DNA from 3 places in the Tardiphaga sp. 20_F10_N6_6 genome. Region 2 is predicted to be linked to each of the others. Evidence: predicted binding sites of a transcription regulator. Region 2 holds the regulator's gene; each other region holds the start of a gene.
The links. Region 2 encodes PhoB, which activates phosphate uptake and scavenging genes when phosphate is short. Its sites were predicted from a motif close to TGTCATNNANCTGTCAT; they were not measured.
Positions count from the first base shown of each region.

Region 1: AB7813_RS19540 (DUF2794 domain-containing protein) is a predicted target of PhoB. The motif match lies at 2,133-2,149, and genes of this name have one in related genera.
Region 3: AB7813_RS21135 (alkaline phosphatase) is a predicted target of PhoB. The motif match lies at 2,811-2,827, and genes of this name have one in related genera.

Region 1 covers NZ_CP197239.1:4,059,758-4,064,649, reverse strand. The annotation lists gene AB7813_RS19555 (ABC transporter permease) at 1-35, shown strand, start outside; gene AB7813_RS19550 (Bax inhibitor-1/YccA family protein) at 348-1,136, shown strand; gene AB7813_RS19545 (GNAT family N-acetyltransferase) at 1,219-1,743, shown strand; gene AB7813_RS19540 (DUF2794 domain-containing protein) at 1,759-2,121, opposite strand; gene AB7813_RS19535 (DUF1223 domain-containing protein) at 2,558-3,310, opposite strand; gene acnA (aconitate hydratase AcnA) at 3,478-4,892, opposite strand, start outside.
Region 2 covers NZ_CP197239.1:4,604,086-4,608,977, reverse strand. The annotation lists gene AB7813_RS22120 (aspartate aminotransferase family protein) at 1-529, opposite strand, end outside; gene AB7813_RS22115 (GcrA family cell cycle regulator) at 976-1,485, shown strand; gene phoB (phosphate regulon transcriptional regulator PhoB) at 1,590-2,294, opposite strand; gene phoU (phosphate signaling complex protein PhoU) at 2,387-3,100, opposite strand; gene pstB (phosphate ABC transporter ATP-binding protein PstB) at 3,129-3,956, opposite strand; gene pstA (phosphate ABC transporter permease PstA) at 3,953-4,798, opposite strand; gene pstC (phosphate ABC transporter permease subunit PstC) at 4,800-4,892, opposite strand, start outside.
Region 3 covers NZ_CP197239.1:4,383,024-4,387,915, forward strand. The annotation lists gene AB7813_RS21130 (OmpA family protein) at 1-732, shown strand, start outside; gene AB7813_RS21135 (alkaline phosphatase) at 1,006-2,763, opposite strand; gene argG (argininosuccinate synthase) at 2,882-4,219, opposite strand; gene AB7813_RS21145 (phosphatase PAP2 family protein) at 4,304-4,892, opposite strand, start outside.

The sequences.
Region 1 (4,892 bases), 540 kb from region 2:
ACCAGAAGCCTGCCACCGTGTTACGGAATTTGTGACCTGTTTTGACACGAAGCAGCCTTTGCACGGGCTGATTCGTGCAAAATGACTGAGAAATCGCCAAGCTTGCGTCAGGCTGAAAGTTTACCCGGTTGCCTCAATGCAAATCGGAGCGACATTCCGCCACGCGTGGAAGCTTGCAGCGAATGTGTTAGTTTACCACATACCCTATGGGTCAGGCATCGAGCGCAGATGACATCGATTTTTTATGAAATCGAGTTTAGTGTCAGGAAGCGCAGATATCTGGGATATAATTCGAACCGGCGACGCGAACCCTTTGCGATCAGCCGGACAACATCGAGGTTTCGACCATGTCGGATCTAGACCGTAACTATGCTTCCCCCTTCGGCCGGGCCGGCGCGCGCGATGCCGCTGCCGTGGACGCCGGACTGCGCTCCTACATGCTGCGCATCTACAACTACATGACGATCGGTCTGGCCATCACCGGCCTGGCTGCTCTCGGCGTGTACATGGCGGCTGTCACGACCGATCCGTCGGGCGCTGCTGCCCGGATCGGCAGCTCCTACCTGACGCCGTTCGGCTATGCGATGTTCGTGAGCCCGCTGAAGTGGGTGTTCATCCTGGCGCCTCTGGTCATGGTGTTCGCCATCTCGTTCGGCATCAACCGGCTGAAGCCGGCCACCGCGCAACTGCTGTTCTGGGCCTTCGCGGCTCTGATGGGCATCTCGCTGTCGTCGATCTTCCTGGTGTACACGCACACATCGATCGTGCGGGTGTTCTTCATTACCGCTGCCTCGTTCGGTGCGCTGAGCCTTTACGGCTACACCACCAAGCGTGACATGACGGGCATGGGCTCGTTCCTGCTGATGGGCCTGTTCGGCATCATCATCGCGAGCGTCGTGAACATCTTCGTCGCTTCGTCGATGCTGCAGTTCATCGTGTCGGTCGTCGGCGTGCTGATCTTCGCGGGCCTCACTGCCTACGATACCCAGCGGTTGAAGAACGACTACATCTACGGTTACGCCTCGCAGGGCGGCGATATCGCCGAGCGCGCGGCGATCACCGGTGCCCTGTCGCTCTACTTGAACTTCATCAACCTGTTCACGCTGCTGCTGCAGCTGCTCGGACAGCGCGAATAAGCTCAGAGCATAGAGAAGATCTTAGCCCCGACCGAAAGGCCGGGGCTTTTCTTTTGGGTGGAGCAAAAATAGTCTCAGCGCCATGTCCGATATTGAAATCAGGCCCGCCACGGCGGCAGATCTGCCCGCGATCACCGCGATCTATGCCGAGGCGGTGCAGTTCGGCACGGCCACGTTCGAACTGATCCCGCCAGATTTGGCCGAGATGACGCGACGTTTCGAGGGGATGGTGAGCGGGGGCTATCCGTATCTCGCGGCTGTGCTGGAAGGCCGGGTTGTCGGCTATGCCTATGCCAGCGCGCATCGCCCGCGACCGGCTTATCGCTTTACCGTCGAGAATTCGATTTATCTCGATCCGAAAGCCCAACGGCGAGGCGTTGGCGGCAAACTTCTCGCGCGGTTGATCGCCGAATGCGAGAGCCGCGGCTACCGCCAGATGGTCGCCGTGATCGGTGACAGCGCGAATGCTGGCTCCATCGCGGTTCATCGCAATGCCGGATTTCAGATGGTTGGGGTGCATACCGATGTCGGGTTCAAGTTCGATCGCTGGCTTGATACCGTTTCGATGCAGCTCGCACTTGGCGACGGCGCCCGCACGCTGCCCTGACGCTCTGCGAATCGATTACACCACCGCCAGCTTGCGATCGATCACCAGGAGCACGCGGTCGAGTTCCTGGCCGCGGCGCAGAATCATGCCGCTGGCCGAAATCACGCTATACATGCCCTGCTTGCGCGCCAGTCGCGGATCTTTCTCGATGCGATAGAGCGGCACTTCCGACGAGCGGCGGAACACCGAGAACACCGCGCGGTCGCGCAGAAAGTCGATGGCGTAATCGCGCCACTCACCGTCGGAGACCATACGGCCGTACAGGTTGAGGATGCGGCTGAGCTCAAGGCGATTGAAGCTGACGACGGGCGCGGCGGCGGCAGAGCCCGTCGCCGCGCGATTCTCGGTGGGCTCAGTATCTCCCGGAATCACATTCATGCAGCGCCTCCTGTCATATCGTCGACATGATCGCGCCGACCGCGGTCCTCTGCAAGGGCCGATCCGCAGGGCTGATGGTAGAAATTTCCCGTCACGGGAACGTCAGGTGAATCTTATTGCCGCCAAATTTTGGCCCATCGGGCGCCCTTCTGGATTGCGACAAGAAGATACTGCGTCGGGTCCGGTTCTTCCGGTCTCGGATTCCTCAGCCCCCAGCCCCCCGCGGTCGTTGGGATCGGACCCTGCGCAGGAAGTTAATCCCCACTGGGCCAACGCAAGTTGGTCCTTTTCTTTTTGGTGGATGCTTTTGCGAGACCATCAAGCGTCATTGCGATAGGCGAAGCGACGAAGGAATCCAGTTTTCGCCGAGGGCTCACAATGATGCAGGCATGCCGCGCGTAAGCGCAGCAGCTACCGAAGTTATCAATCGGAAGACTTACTGTAGCGACGTATAGGCCGCGCCGCGCATCGCGCCGGGCTTGTCGCGCGTGCCGTCTTGCACATAAACGACGGCGGCATCGACACCATCCCTGGAGATGTTCTCCAGCGGCAGCGTCCAGTTGGCGGCGTTGCCGGTCCAGTCACCGACCTTCAGCCAGTTCCGGACGACATTGTAGTAGGTCAGTTGCTTGCCGCGATTCTCGCCGCGACCGACCGTGATCGGCACTGCCTTCGACACGGAACAGATCCAGACTTCGCCATGCGCTGTATCGGGCGCATTGCTCGATGCGGCAACGGACACGTTGACGTGTTTGCCAGAGACGGACATCGACACCGGCACCGTCATCACGGTGCCTTTCTTGGTTTCGCTGATCGCGCCCTGGATACGATCGGCATCGCTGCCGATCACTTGAGTGGCGCCGTTGACGACGACTTGCGGCGTGTAGACGTCACGATCGCCGCGCATCTGTGAATAGGCCTTCTGCCGCGCGCTGAAACGCGAGTCGGCCAGCGTGTCCTTCCAGCCCAGGTAGTCCCAGTAGTCGATCGGCATGCTCAATGCGATCACGGACGGGTCTTGGGCGAGGTCGCCGATGATCTTGTCTGCAGGCGGGCAGGACGAGCAACCTTGCGAGGTAAACAGCTCCACCACGGCCCTAGGCTGGGCCAGCGCGTTACCGCTTGCTGCAATGGCGGCGCACACGCTGAGCGCGCCAGTCCACTGCGATATGCCACCAAAGGATTTCATGAGGTTTTGCCACGCTCGAGGTGAGACACATAACAGACGGTGTCGCACATTGGTGTCGCTAACACGTTCATGCCCTCAAACGCCAGAAGGCGGCCCTTCATAGGCCGCCTTCTGTTCACTAGCCACTCACTTCGCGGTGAGGCACTACGTCACACCACGTATGGGCGTCAGGCTGCAAGCTGACGCAGCACGTAATGCAGGATGCCGCCATTGCGGTAATATTCGAGCTCGTCCAGCGTATCGATGCGGCAGAGCAGCGTCTCCTTGTGGAGTGAGCCATCGGCCGACACGATTTCCGCCACCATCTGCTGGCGCGGCTTGATGTCGCCGGTCAGGCCGCGGATCGTGACCTTCTCGTCGCCCTTGAGGCCGAGTTTCTTCCACGATGAGCCGTTCTCGAAGGTTAGCGGCAGAATGCCCATGCCGACCAGATTGGATCGATGAATACGTTCGAAGCTTTCGGTAATCACGGCGCGAACGCCGAGCAGACGGGTGCCCTTTGCAGCCCAGTCGCGCGACGAACCGTTGCCGTATTCGGCACCGCCGAACACGACCAGCGGCACTTGTTCGGCCTGGTACTTCATCGCGGCGTCGTAGATCGACATCGCTTCGCCATCGGGCCAGTGCTTGGTCATGCCGCCTTCCGGTACGTTGCCGTCAGCACCCTGCATCATGAAGTTCTTGATGCGGATATTGGCAAAGGTGCCGCGCATCATCACTTCGTGGTTGCCGCGGCGCGTGCCGTACTGGTTGAAGTCGGCCGGGCGCACCTGGTGCTCCGACAGATACTTGCCCGCGGGTGAGGTGAGCTTGATCGAACCGGCAGGCGAGATGTGGTCGGTAGTGATCTTGTCGCCGAACAGAGCCAGGATGCGCGCATCGATGATGTCGGTGGTCGGCTCCGGTTCCTTCTTCATGCCTTCGAAGTAGGGTGGGTTCTGCACATAGGTCGAACCCATGTTCCACTTGTAGGTCTCGCTCTCGACCGTCTTGATCTTGCGCCAGTTGGCGTCGCCGTCGAACACGTTTGCGTACTTCTTCTTGAAGATCGTCGACGTCACGTACTTCTTGATGAAGGCGTTGATATCCTTCGTGGTCGGCCAGATGTCTTTCAGGAACACCGGCTTGCCATCTTTACCTTCGCCGATCGGCTCGATCGCGAGATTCTTGGTCACCGTACCGGCAAGTGCGTGCGCGACGACCAGCGGCGGCGAGGCGAGATAGTTTGCCTGCACGTCCGGCGAGACGCGACCCTCGAAGTTACGGTTGCCCGAAAGAACCGCTGCGGCAACGATGCCGTTGTCGTTGATCGACTTCGAAATCTCCGGCGGCAGCGGGCCGGAATTGCCGATACAGGTGGTGCAGCCGAAGCCGACGAGGTTGAAGCCGATCTTGTCGAGGTCGAGCTGCAAGCCGGAATTGGCGAGATATTCAGCGACGACCTGCGAGCCCGGCGCCAGCGAGGTCTTCACCCACGGCTTGGTCTTGAGGCCCTTGGCCACGGCGTTACGTGCCAGCAGGCCGGCGGCGATCAGCACGCTCGGATTCGAGGTGTTGGTGCAGGAGGTGATGGCAGCGATCA
Region 2 (4,892 bases):
CGGCTTCGATATCGCCGAGCGGCAACTGATCGAAGCCGTCGAGCGGCGTGCCGTAGCCTTCGAGATATTTGGCAGCGCCGGTCGCCGCGAGCGTGCCGAGGGTGCGGCCATGGAACGCGCCTTCAAAGGTGATGATGCGCGTGCGCTCGGGATGGCCCTTGGAGAAATGATAGTGGCGGGTCACCTTGATCGCGCATTCCATCGCTTCCGCACCCGAATTGGCGAAGAACACGAAGTCGGCAAAGCTTTGTTCGCACAGCCGCGCGGCGAGGCGCTCGCCGTCCGGGCTCTTGAACAGGTTCGACATATGCCAGAGCTTGGTGGCCTGCTCCTGCAATGCGGCAACCATATGTGGGTGCGCATGGCCAAGTGCGTTCACGGCAACGCCGCTGGTGAAATCGAGATAGCGCTCGCCATCGGTTCCAATCAGCCACGCGCCTTCACCGCGCTCGAAAGCGACATCCGCACGCGCGAAAACAGGCAGCAAGTGAGCCTGAGAGAGGGGCGAAGACGTTGCGTTGCTGGTCATAACCGATCCGATCGAAAAGACTGCGGCCGCGTCGATGACAACTGTGCGAAATCGAACAACGGACCCTAGAAACGAAACGTGCCGCCCTTCTCGGGCGGCACGTGGGCATTATTCTATGTGTGCTGTGAAGACTGTCAACCGCGCACTGCGGCTTTCGAGTCACACGGAGTCGCAGAAAAAGCCGATTTTGCAGCTTTATTTGCAGAAGCATGTGGACGCGGCATGCCCGACTCTTGCGCGCGAGTCACGGCATATTGTAGCTTTTGCCTCGTCGGATACGACATCTCGTGCGGCGGTAGATCCTTTTGACACATCCAGTGCGGCGTAACAGCCGGACGCGAAATTCGCGCCCGGTGAGCGCTAAAGGATTCTGACCGCAGGGATTTTTGAAGTCTCAACTCGCAGCGCTGCCCGGTCAGGCCGGCGCTCACGAAGGGAAAACGGCGATGACGGTAATGACATGGACCGACGATCGCGTCGAACAGTTGAAGAAACTCTGGGAAGGCGGCCTTTCCGCCAGCCAGATCGCTGCGGAACTCGGTAACGTGACCCGCAATGCCGTGATCGGCAAGGTTCACCGCCTTGGCCTGTCCGGCCGTGCCAAGAGCCCCTCCTCGGCAGCTCCGCGGCAGCGCAAGGCGCGCCCGGCGCAGCAGATGGTACGCGTTGCCCGCCCGATGGCACGCGGCAATACCGCGCTGGCCCATAATTACGAGATCGAGGCCGAGCCCGACCCGATCGCCTATGACAACATCGTGCCGATCAGCCAGCGCCTGTCGCTGGTCGAACTCAACGAAGCCACCTGCCATTGGCCGATCGGCGATCCGTCGAGCGCGGACTTCTATTTCTGCGGCGGCAAGGCCCTGGCCGGCGCCCCCTATTGCGCGCATCACTCGCGCATCGCTTATCAGCCGGCAAGCGACCGCCGCCGCGCAGTGCCGAAGCCGACGCGCTGAGCTGGAAAGCATCTAAACCAAATGAAAATGCCCGGCGATGAGCCGGGCATTTTTTGCTTGGGGGCTTCTAACCTCGCCCCGCTTGCGGGGGAGAAGGAAGATACCTACTCCGCCGCCTTGTCGAACCGGTCGTCCAGCGCGTAGCCGGCACCGCGCACGGTGCGGATTGGATCGGGCTCGCCAGCGGGATTGAGCAGCTTGCGCAGGCGGCCGATATGCACGTCGACGGTGCGCTCGTCGATATAGATGTCGCGGCCCCAGACGCTGTCGAGCAACTGCTCGCGGCTGAACACGCGGCCCGGATGTTCCAGGAAGAACTCCAGCAGGCGATATTCGGTCGGACCGAGATCGATCGGACGGCTGGACCGCACGACGCGGCGCTTGTCGCGGTCGAGTTCGATGTCGCCAAACGCCAGGACGGTGGCGAGACGCTCGGGAGCTGCACGACGGAGCAGGCCCTTCACGCGGGCCAGGAGCTCCGGCACCGAGAACGGCTTGACGATGTAGTCGTCGGCACCGGTGGCGAGACCGCGAACGCGCTCGCTCTCTTCGCCGCGCGCCGTCAGCATGATGATCGGCAATGCCTTGGTTTCGGGCCGTGCGCGCAAGCGGCGGCACAGTTCGATGCCGGACAGGCCCGGCAGCATCCAGTCGAGCACCACGAGATCCGGCACCCGCTCCTTCAAGCGGGTGTCGGCATCGTCGCCGCGAGCGACGGTTTCAACATCATAGCCTTCGGCGTCGAGGTTGTAGCGAAGCAGCGTCGTTAGTGCCTCTTCATCTTCCACAACCAGAATGCGTGCATTCACAGCCATCTTGATCAATACCCTCAGTGACGTCCGACAAGTCTTTAAATCATGATCCTTGCGGAAGACTGGCTTCCACTTTTCCGGATCATGCTTCAGACCGTCGGCGTGTTCGCGAATGTGGTCATGTCGCCCTTCGGGCGCTTGTCGAGGATTTGCTGGCCCTCGATCATGTAGAACACGGTTTCCGCAATATTGGTGGCATGGTCACCGATCCGCTCGATGTTCTTGGCGCAGAACATCAGGTGGATACAGAACGAAATGTTACGCGGGTCTTCCATCATATAGGTCAGGAGTTCGCGGAACAGCGAGGTGCAGATCGCGTCGATTTCCTCGTCGCCCTTCCACACCGTCATCGCAGCGGGCAGATCATGTGCGGCATAGGCGTCGAGCACGGCCTTGACCTGGGTGGTCACGAGGTCGGTCATGTGCTCGAGGCCGCGGATCAGCTTCAGCGGATGGAAGTCGCTGTCGAGTGCATTGACGCGCTTGCCGATGTTCTTGGAGAGATCGCCGATGCGTTCCAGATCAGTGGCGACGCGCAGCGCGCCGACGATCTCGCGCAAATCGACAGCCATTGGCTGGCGCTTGGCGATGGTCAGCACGGCGCGCTCTTCGATCGTGCGCTGCAACTGGTCGATCTCGGAGTCAGTGGCGACGACGCGCGCACCGAGCGCGACGTCCCGGCGGATCAGCGCATCGACGGATTCGACGATCTGCCGTTCCGCGAGGCCACCCATCTCGGCAACGAGACGGGTCAGCTCCTGCAGATCGTCGTCGAAAGCCTTGGTGGTGTGTTCAAAAGCCATCTCAAATTCCTCCCGCGAATGTGTCGCGTCAGCCGAAGCGGCCGGTGATGTAATCCTGGGTGCGGCGATCGGTCGGCGACGTGAAGATCTTGTTGGTCTGATCGAACTCGATCAACTCGCCGAGATACATGAAGGCCGTGCTGTCGGAGACGCGGGCAGCCTGCTGCATGTTATGGGTCACGATCGCGATCGTATACTGATCCTTCAACTCGTCGATCAGCTCCTCGATCTTCGCGGTCGAGATCGGATCCAGCGCCGAGCACGGCTCGTCGAACAGGATCACTTCCGGCCGCACCGCGATGGTGCGCGCGATGCACAGGCGCTGCTGCTGACCGCCCGACAGGCTGAGACCCGACGCGTTGAGCTTGTCCTTGACTTCGTTCCAGAGTGCACCGCCGCGCAGCGCCCTCTCGACGCGGATGTCCATCTCCGACTTGGAGATCTTTTCGTAGAGGCGGATACCGAAGGCGATGTTTTCGTAAATCGTCATCGGGAACGGAGTCGGCTTCTGGAACACCATGCCGACGCGGGCGCGCAGCAGGTTGAGGTCCAGCTTCGGATCCAGAATGTTCTGGTTGTCGAGCATGAGCTGACCTTCGGCGCGCTGGCCGGGATACAGATCATACATGCGGTTGAAGATGCGCAGCAGTGTGGACTTGCCGCAGCCCGACGGGCCGATGAATGCGGTTACGCGGTTCGCCATCAGCGTCAGGTTGATCTTCTTCAGGGCGTGGTGTTCGCCATAGTAGAAGTTCAGGTCGCGCACGGTGACCTTGGGACGGGTCTCGCCCTGCAGGGCCGACGGCGGCGGCATCGAGACGGAAGGAACGCCAGACGACACAGAAAGCTCACTCATTTTGCTGTCCTCTCGGCGCCGAGAATGCGCGCGCCAATGTTAAGGGCAAGTACGGTCAAGGTGATGATCAGGGCACCGCTCCAGGCGAGCTGCTTCCAGTACTCGTAGGGGCTCTGCACGAAGTTGTTGATGGTCACCGGCAGGTTGGCCATCGTCTTGGTGAGATCGAGGCTGAAGAACTGGTTGCTCAGCGCGGTGAACAGCAGCGGCGCCGTTTCACCGGCGACACGCGCGGTCGCCAGCAGCACGCCGGTGATGAGACCGGCGCGGGCTGCACGATAAGCAATCCGCTTGATGACCAGGGAGCGCGGCAGGCCGAGCGCCGAGGCCGCTTCACGCAGCGGGTTCGGCACGAGACCAAGCATATCTTCAGTGGTGCGAACCACGACGGGGATCACGATCACGGCGAGCGCAAGCGAACCGGCGAGAGCCGAGAAGCCGCCCATCGGAACCACCACTGCACCATAAACGAACAGGCCGATGATGATGGACGGGGCCGACAGCAACACGTCGTTGATGAAGCGGATCACCGAGGTGAGTTTGTCGTGCTTGCCGTATTCCGCGAGATAGGTGCCGGCAAACAGGCCGAGCGGCGCGCCGATGCCGACGCCGATGACGGTCATGATGATCGAACCGACGATGGCATTGAGCAGGCCGCCTTCCATGGAGCCGGGCGGCGGCGTGTTCTGGGTGAAGATCTGCAGGCTGATGCCGGCGATACCGTTGTAGAACAGCGTGAACAGGATCAGCGCGAGCCAGGTGACGCCAAAGAGAGCGGCACCCATGCAGAGCCCACGGATGATCATGTCGTTGCGGCGGCGTGAAGCGTAAATCGGGTTCATATTAGTTGCCCGCCTTCTTTTCCAGACGCAGCAGCATCAGACGCGCTGCCGAGAGCACGAAGAATGTCAGCACGAACAGCAGGAGACCGAGCAG
Region 3 (4,892 bases), 220 kb from region 2:
TCGCAGATCATCACGGTGGTCGGCCGCGACGGCCAGCTGCTGCGACGTATCCGCAGGGATCGTGAGGGACGCGAGATCATCATCATCGATAACTCGTTCCGCGGTCCGCGTGGCCCCGGCGGTCCGGGTGGACTCGGCTTCTATGTCGATTTGCCGCCGCCGATGATCCGGATTCCGCAGAACCGTTACATCGTCGACTACGATCAGGCCTCGCCCGATCTGGTCTACGACACGCTGATCGCGCCTCCGGTGGATCGCATCGAGCGCCGCTATACGCTCGATGAAATCCGCTACAGCCCGATGGTGCGCCAGCGCATGCCGTCGATCGATCTGGACTCGATCAACTTTGAGCTAGGCTCGTGGGATATCCCGCCGGATCAGGCCTCGAAGCTGCAGGTGATCGCAGATGGTCTCAACCGGGCGATCTCGCGCAACCCACGAGCGGTGTTCCTCATCGAGGGTCACACCGATGCGGTCGGATCGGACGTCGACAATCTGTCGCTGTCGGATCGCCGTGCGCAGTCCGCGGCAGAATTGCTCACCCAGCAATTCCAGGTGCCGGCAGAAAACCTGACGTCGCAGGGTTATGGCGAGCAGTATCTGAAGATCCAGACCGACGGTCCGGAGCGCCAGAACCGCCGCGTCACGATTCGCAACATCACGCCGCTGTTGAACGGCGGTCAGGCCTCGCTGCCGCCACCGCCTCCAGGCACCGCGCCGCCGCGTCGCTGAGCGGTTTGATATGAAAGAAAATGGCCGGGAGTGATCCCGGCCATTTTTGTTTTGATAGTACGCTGCTGCCAATGGCTTCCATCCCTCAAGCGCAGCGTAGCTGCGCGTAGTTGGGAGGGTCGGCCGATAGGCCGGGGTGGGGTCTCTCCCACGGAAGGACGGAGTGTGTGGCAACACCCCACCCGTCACGATGCTCGCTGAACGCTCGCAGTCGTGCCACCCTCCCCCTAGCGTGGCTACGCCACGCTAGGGGGAGGGATAAGCGGAGCTCCGTTACTTCTTCACACCCAATCCCAACGCATCCGCCATCACGCGAAACACTTCCGTATTATCCATCGCGCCCTTCACGCGGTCGCTGCCGGGACCGGTGGCGGTGAGGATCACGTCCTCGCCGGAATGCACGCTGGCGCCCATCATTGCCGGCAGGTTGCCGAGCCGCAGCATGCTGCCGGGCGCATTCTTGTATTTCTCGTTGGCCTTGAAGGTACCGGGCTCGTCGCCCTTCTCGGTCGGATCGTTGGGGTTGTCGAGCTTCGGCCGCAGCGTCTCATAGTGGTCGGGCAGGCTGGCCGACATGATCGCGAGCCGCCGGCTGACATCGATGCGCGATGGATAGCCTTCGGCATCCGGCGCGGGGTAGTTCGGGAAGCCGGCCTTCTCATAGACGCCAAGCCGTTCGCGCAGGGGCAGGTTTGACTCCTTGCTCATGTCGTCATTGACGGTGCCGACGAGGCTGTTGGGATGGCTGTGGTCGGAGACGACGAGGATGAGCGTGTCGTCGCCGCGCTTGGCCGCCCAGTCGCGCGCCAGCTTCACGGCATTGTCGAGCATGATGACGTCATAGACGGCGCGGTCCATGTCGAGCAGATGGGCGTATTTGTCGATCAGGCCCGACTCGACCATCAGGAAGAAGCCGTTGTCGTTGCGCGACAGGATCTTGAGCGCGCCATGCACCTGCTCGGTCAAATCAGGCTGTTGCGGATATTTCTTCACGCCGCCGCCGCCGAGAAACTTGCGGTCCAGCACGCCGTCCATATTGCCGGGCGTGAAAAGTCCAAGCAGCTTGCGCGTCTCCGGCTTCTTGGCGAGGCCGTTCAGTTCGGGCGCCGTGGTCGCCACCGAATAACCGGCATCACGGAAGCGTGCGACATAGTCGACGTCATCCTTGCGCTTCGATGTCGCGGCCGCCTGCGGCAGGAAATTCGCTGCGCCGCCGCCCATCAATACGTCCGGTTTGGCCGCAAGGAACTGCGCGACGATCTCGTCATAGGCCGCGCGGCGGCGGGTATGCGCGATCATCGCGGCGGGCGTCGCGTCCTCGACCTCGGTATTGGTGACAATGCCGATCGCCAGATCGAGCTTGCGCTTCGCGAGGCTGGTGATGGTTTCGACCTGCGGATCGTCGAACACATTCGCGGTGCGATCCGCATAGACGCCCATCGCATTGGTTGCGGTCTTGTGGCCGGTGGCATAGGCGCTGGCCGAATTGGCGGAATCGGTGATGATGGAATCGGAGCCCGCCGTTGCCACCATCGCCATATGTGGCATGTCGTCCATCGCGAGCTTGCCGCGGCTCTTGCCTTCGGTGATGCCCTTCGAAAGAATTCTGGCGCCGACGCGGTGCGCCAGCGACATACCGTCGCCGATAAACAGGATCACATTCTTCGCCTTGCGCGGACCGGTATCGTAGACGTTCCACGTCACCGCGCGGCTGCGCACGCCGTCGCTGACTTCGATCTTGTAAGTCCCGGCTTTGTCGAGCGTCACGTCGCGCAGCAGCAAGGCGGACTGATCCTTGCCGTCTTCCTTCGCGATGTAGTCCGGGGATTTGCCGAACGCTGCGGTCTGATCGGCGCCGTTGATCGTCACCTTGATGTCGGCGGCCTGAACGAGTTCGGGAAACTCGACCTTGAAGTCGAATTTCGCGCCCGCGAGGATATCAGCGCGGTCGAGCGGATAGATCGTCTGCGCGCAGATTGGCGCGCTCATGAAAAAAGCCGCAAACGCGGCCAGCAACGACGTGTTTCTCATGGTGGACGTCCCGAGCGAGAGCCTGCGTGAGGCGATGTCCTTCCAATATAACGGCCGGATGACGTGACGACGACATCCGGCCGTTTGATCTTATAGTTCGAGCGTCTCCGCCGCGCCCTCAGCTCTTGTCGTTGTCGAGCTTCGGAATGTTTGAGCCTTCGCCAGCGCTCAGCAGGCCCGTCTTCGCATAGAGATCCAGCTTGGCGCGAGTATCGGTGATGTCGAGGTTGCGCATGGTGAGCTGGCCAATCCGGTCGGCTGGCGTAAACGGCGCATCCTCGACCTTCTCCATGCTCAGCCGCTCCGGCGCGTAGGTCAGGTTGGGGCTCTCGGTGTTCAGGATCGAGTAGTCATTGCCGCGGCGCAGTTCGAGCGTCACCTCGCCGGTGATCGCACGCGCGACCCAGCGCTGCGCCGTCTCGCGCAGCATCAAGGCCTGGGAATCGAACCAGCGTCCCTGATAAAGCAGCCGCCCGAGCCGCATGCCGCTGATGCGATACTGCTCGATGGTATCTTCGTTGTGGATGCCGGTGACAAGACGCTCATAGGCGATGTGCAGCAGCGCCATGCCCGGCGCTTCATAGATGCCGCGGCTCTTGGCCTCGATGATCCGGTTCTCGATCTGGTCACTCATGCCGAGGCCATGGCGGCCGCCGATGACATTGGCCTCGAGGAACAGCGCGACAGGATCGGTGAAGGTCTGGCCGTTCAGCGCAACGGGCTGGCCATCCACAAACCGCACCACGACCTTCTCAGCCTTGACGGCGCAGTCGTCGCGCCAGAACGGCACGCCCATGATCGGGTTGACGATCTTGATGCCGCTGTCGAGCTGTTCGAGATCCTTGGCCTCATGCGTGGCGCCGAGCAGATTGCTGTCCGTCGAATACGCCTTCTCGGCGCTCATCTTGTAAGCGAAGCCGTGGGCGGTCATGAAGGCCGACATTTCGGCGCGGCCGCCCAGTTCGTCGATGAACTGATCGTCGAGCCAGGGCTTGTAGATCTTCAGGTCCGGATTGGTCAGCAGTCCGTAGCGGTAGAACCGCTCGATATCGTTGCCCTTATAGGTCGAGCCGTCGCCCCAGATATTGACGCCGTCTTCCTTCATGGCCGAGACCAGCATCGTGCCGGTGACGGCGCGCCCGAGCGGCGTGGTGTTGAAATAGGCGATGCCGCCGGTCGAGACATGGAACGCGCCGGATTGAATCGCGGCAATGCCTTCGTGAACGAGTTGCGCGCGGCAATCGACGAGGCGCGCCTTCTCGGCGCCGAACTCCATCGCCTTGCGTGGAATCTCGTCGTAGTCAGCTTCGTCGGGCTGACCGAGATTGGCGGTGTAGGCGAAGACCTTGGCGCCCTTCTGCTTCATCCAGAGCAGCGCCGCTGACGTGTCGAGGCCGCCGGAGAAAGCGATGCCGACGTTTTTGCCCTTGGGCAGGCTCTTCAAGATCGTGGTCATGGAACGTCCAATCGGGGCAGTTTCTGCGGCCAGCGATAGCCCGGCCGGGCAAAGCACGTCAACGCGGCATCCGCTTGAGGCCGCTCAATCGTGGTGCTGCTCGGTGATCCGGTTGACGAAAGACGGCTTTGGCTGCCGCCCGATCATGCGCAGCCGCCAGCGATAGCCGGGCCAGGCGATCCTGGTCAGCCAGCGATCGACGTCCTCATCCGTCATCCGGGTCGAGGGCCAGCGGTAAATCCATCCGTGAATCAACCAGATAACCAGGAACGACACGAGGCCGGCGATGGTCACGTCGGTAAAGAAATGGCCGCCGAAAGCCATCCGCCAGCCCGAGGTGGCGATTCCGAAGACCGTCGCTGCCACATAGGCGTAGGGCCGCACCGAGGGCGGCGCGAGCGCGGCCGGAGCATAGGTCCAGAACGCCGTGGCGCCCTCGCCCGAGAAGAACGAGCAGTTGCGCCCGCATTGGCCGGTTGGATCCCACCACGCCTTGAACTCCCAGGGCCCGTTGAATTCCGTCACCATCACCGGCCGCGGCCGGCTCCAGAAGGTCTTGAAGGTGAAATTGGTCAGGACTCCGGCCGACATCAGCATGGTGAGGATCAGGAAGGCCATGGTGCGGCCCTTCACGAGCAGCGGCCGGTTGGGCCAGATCAGCTTCACGATCAGC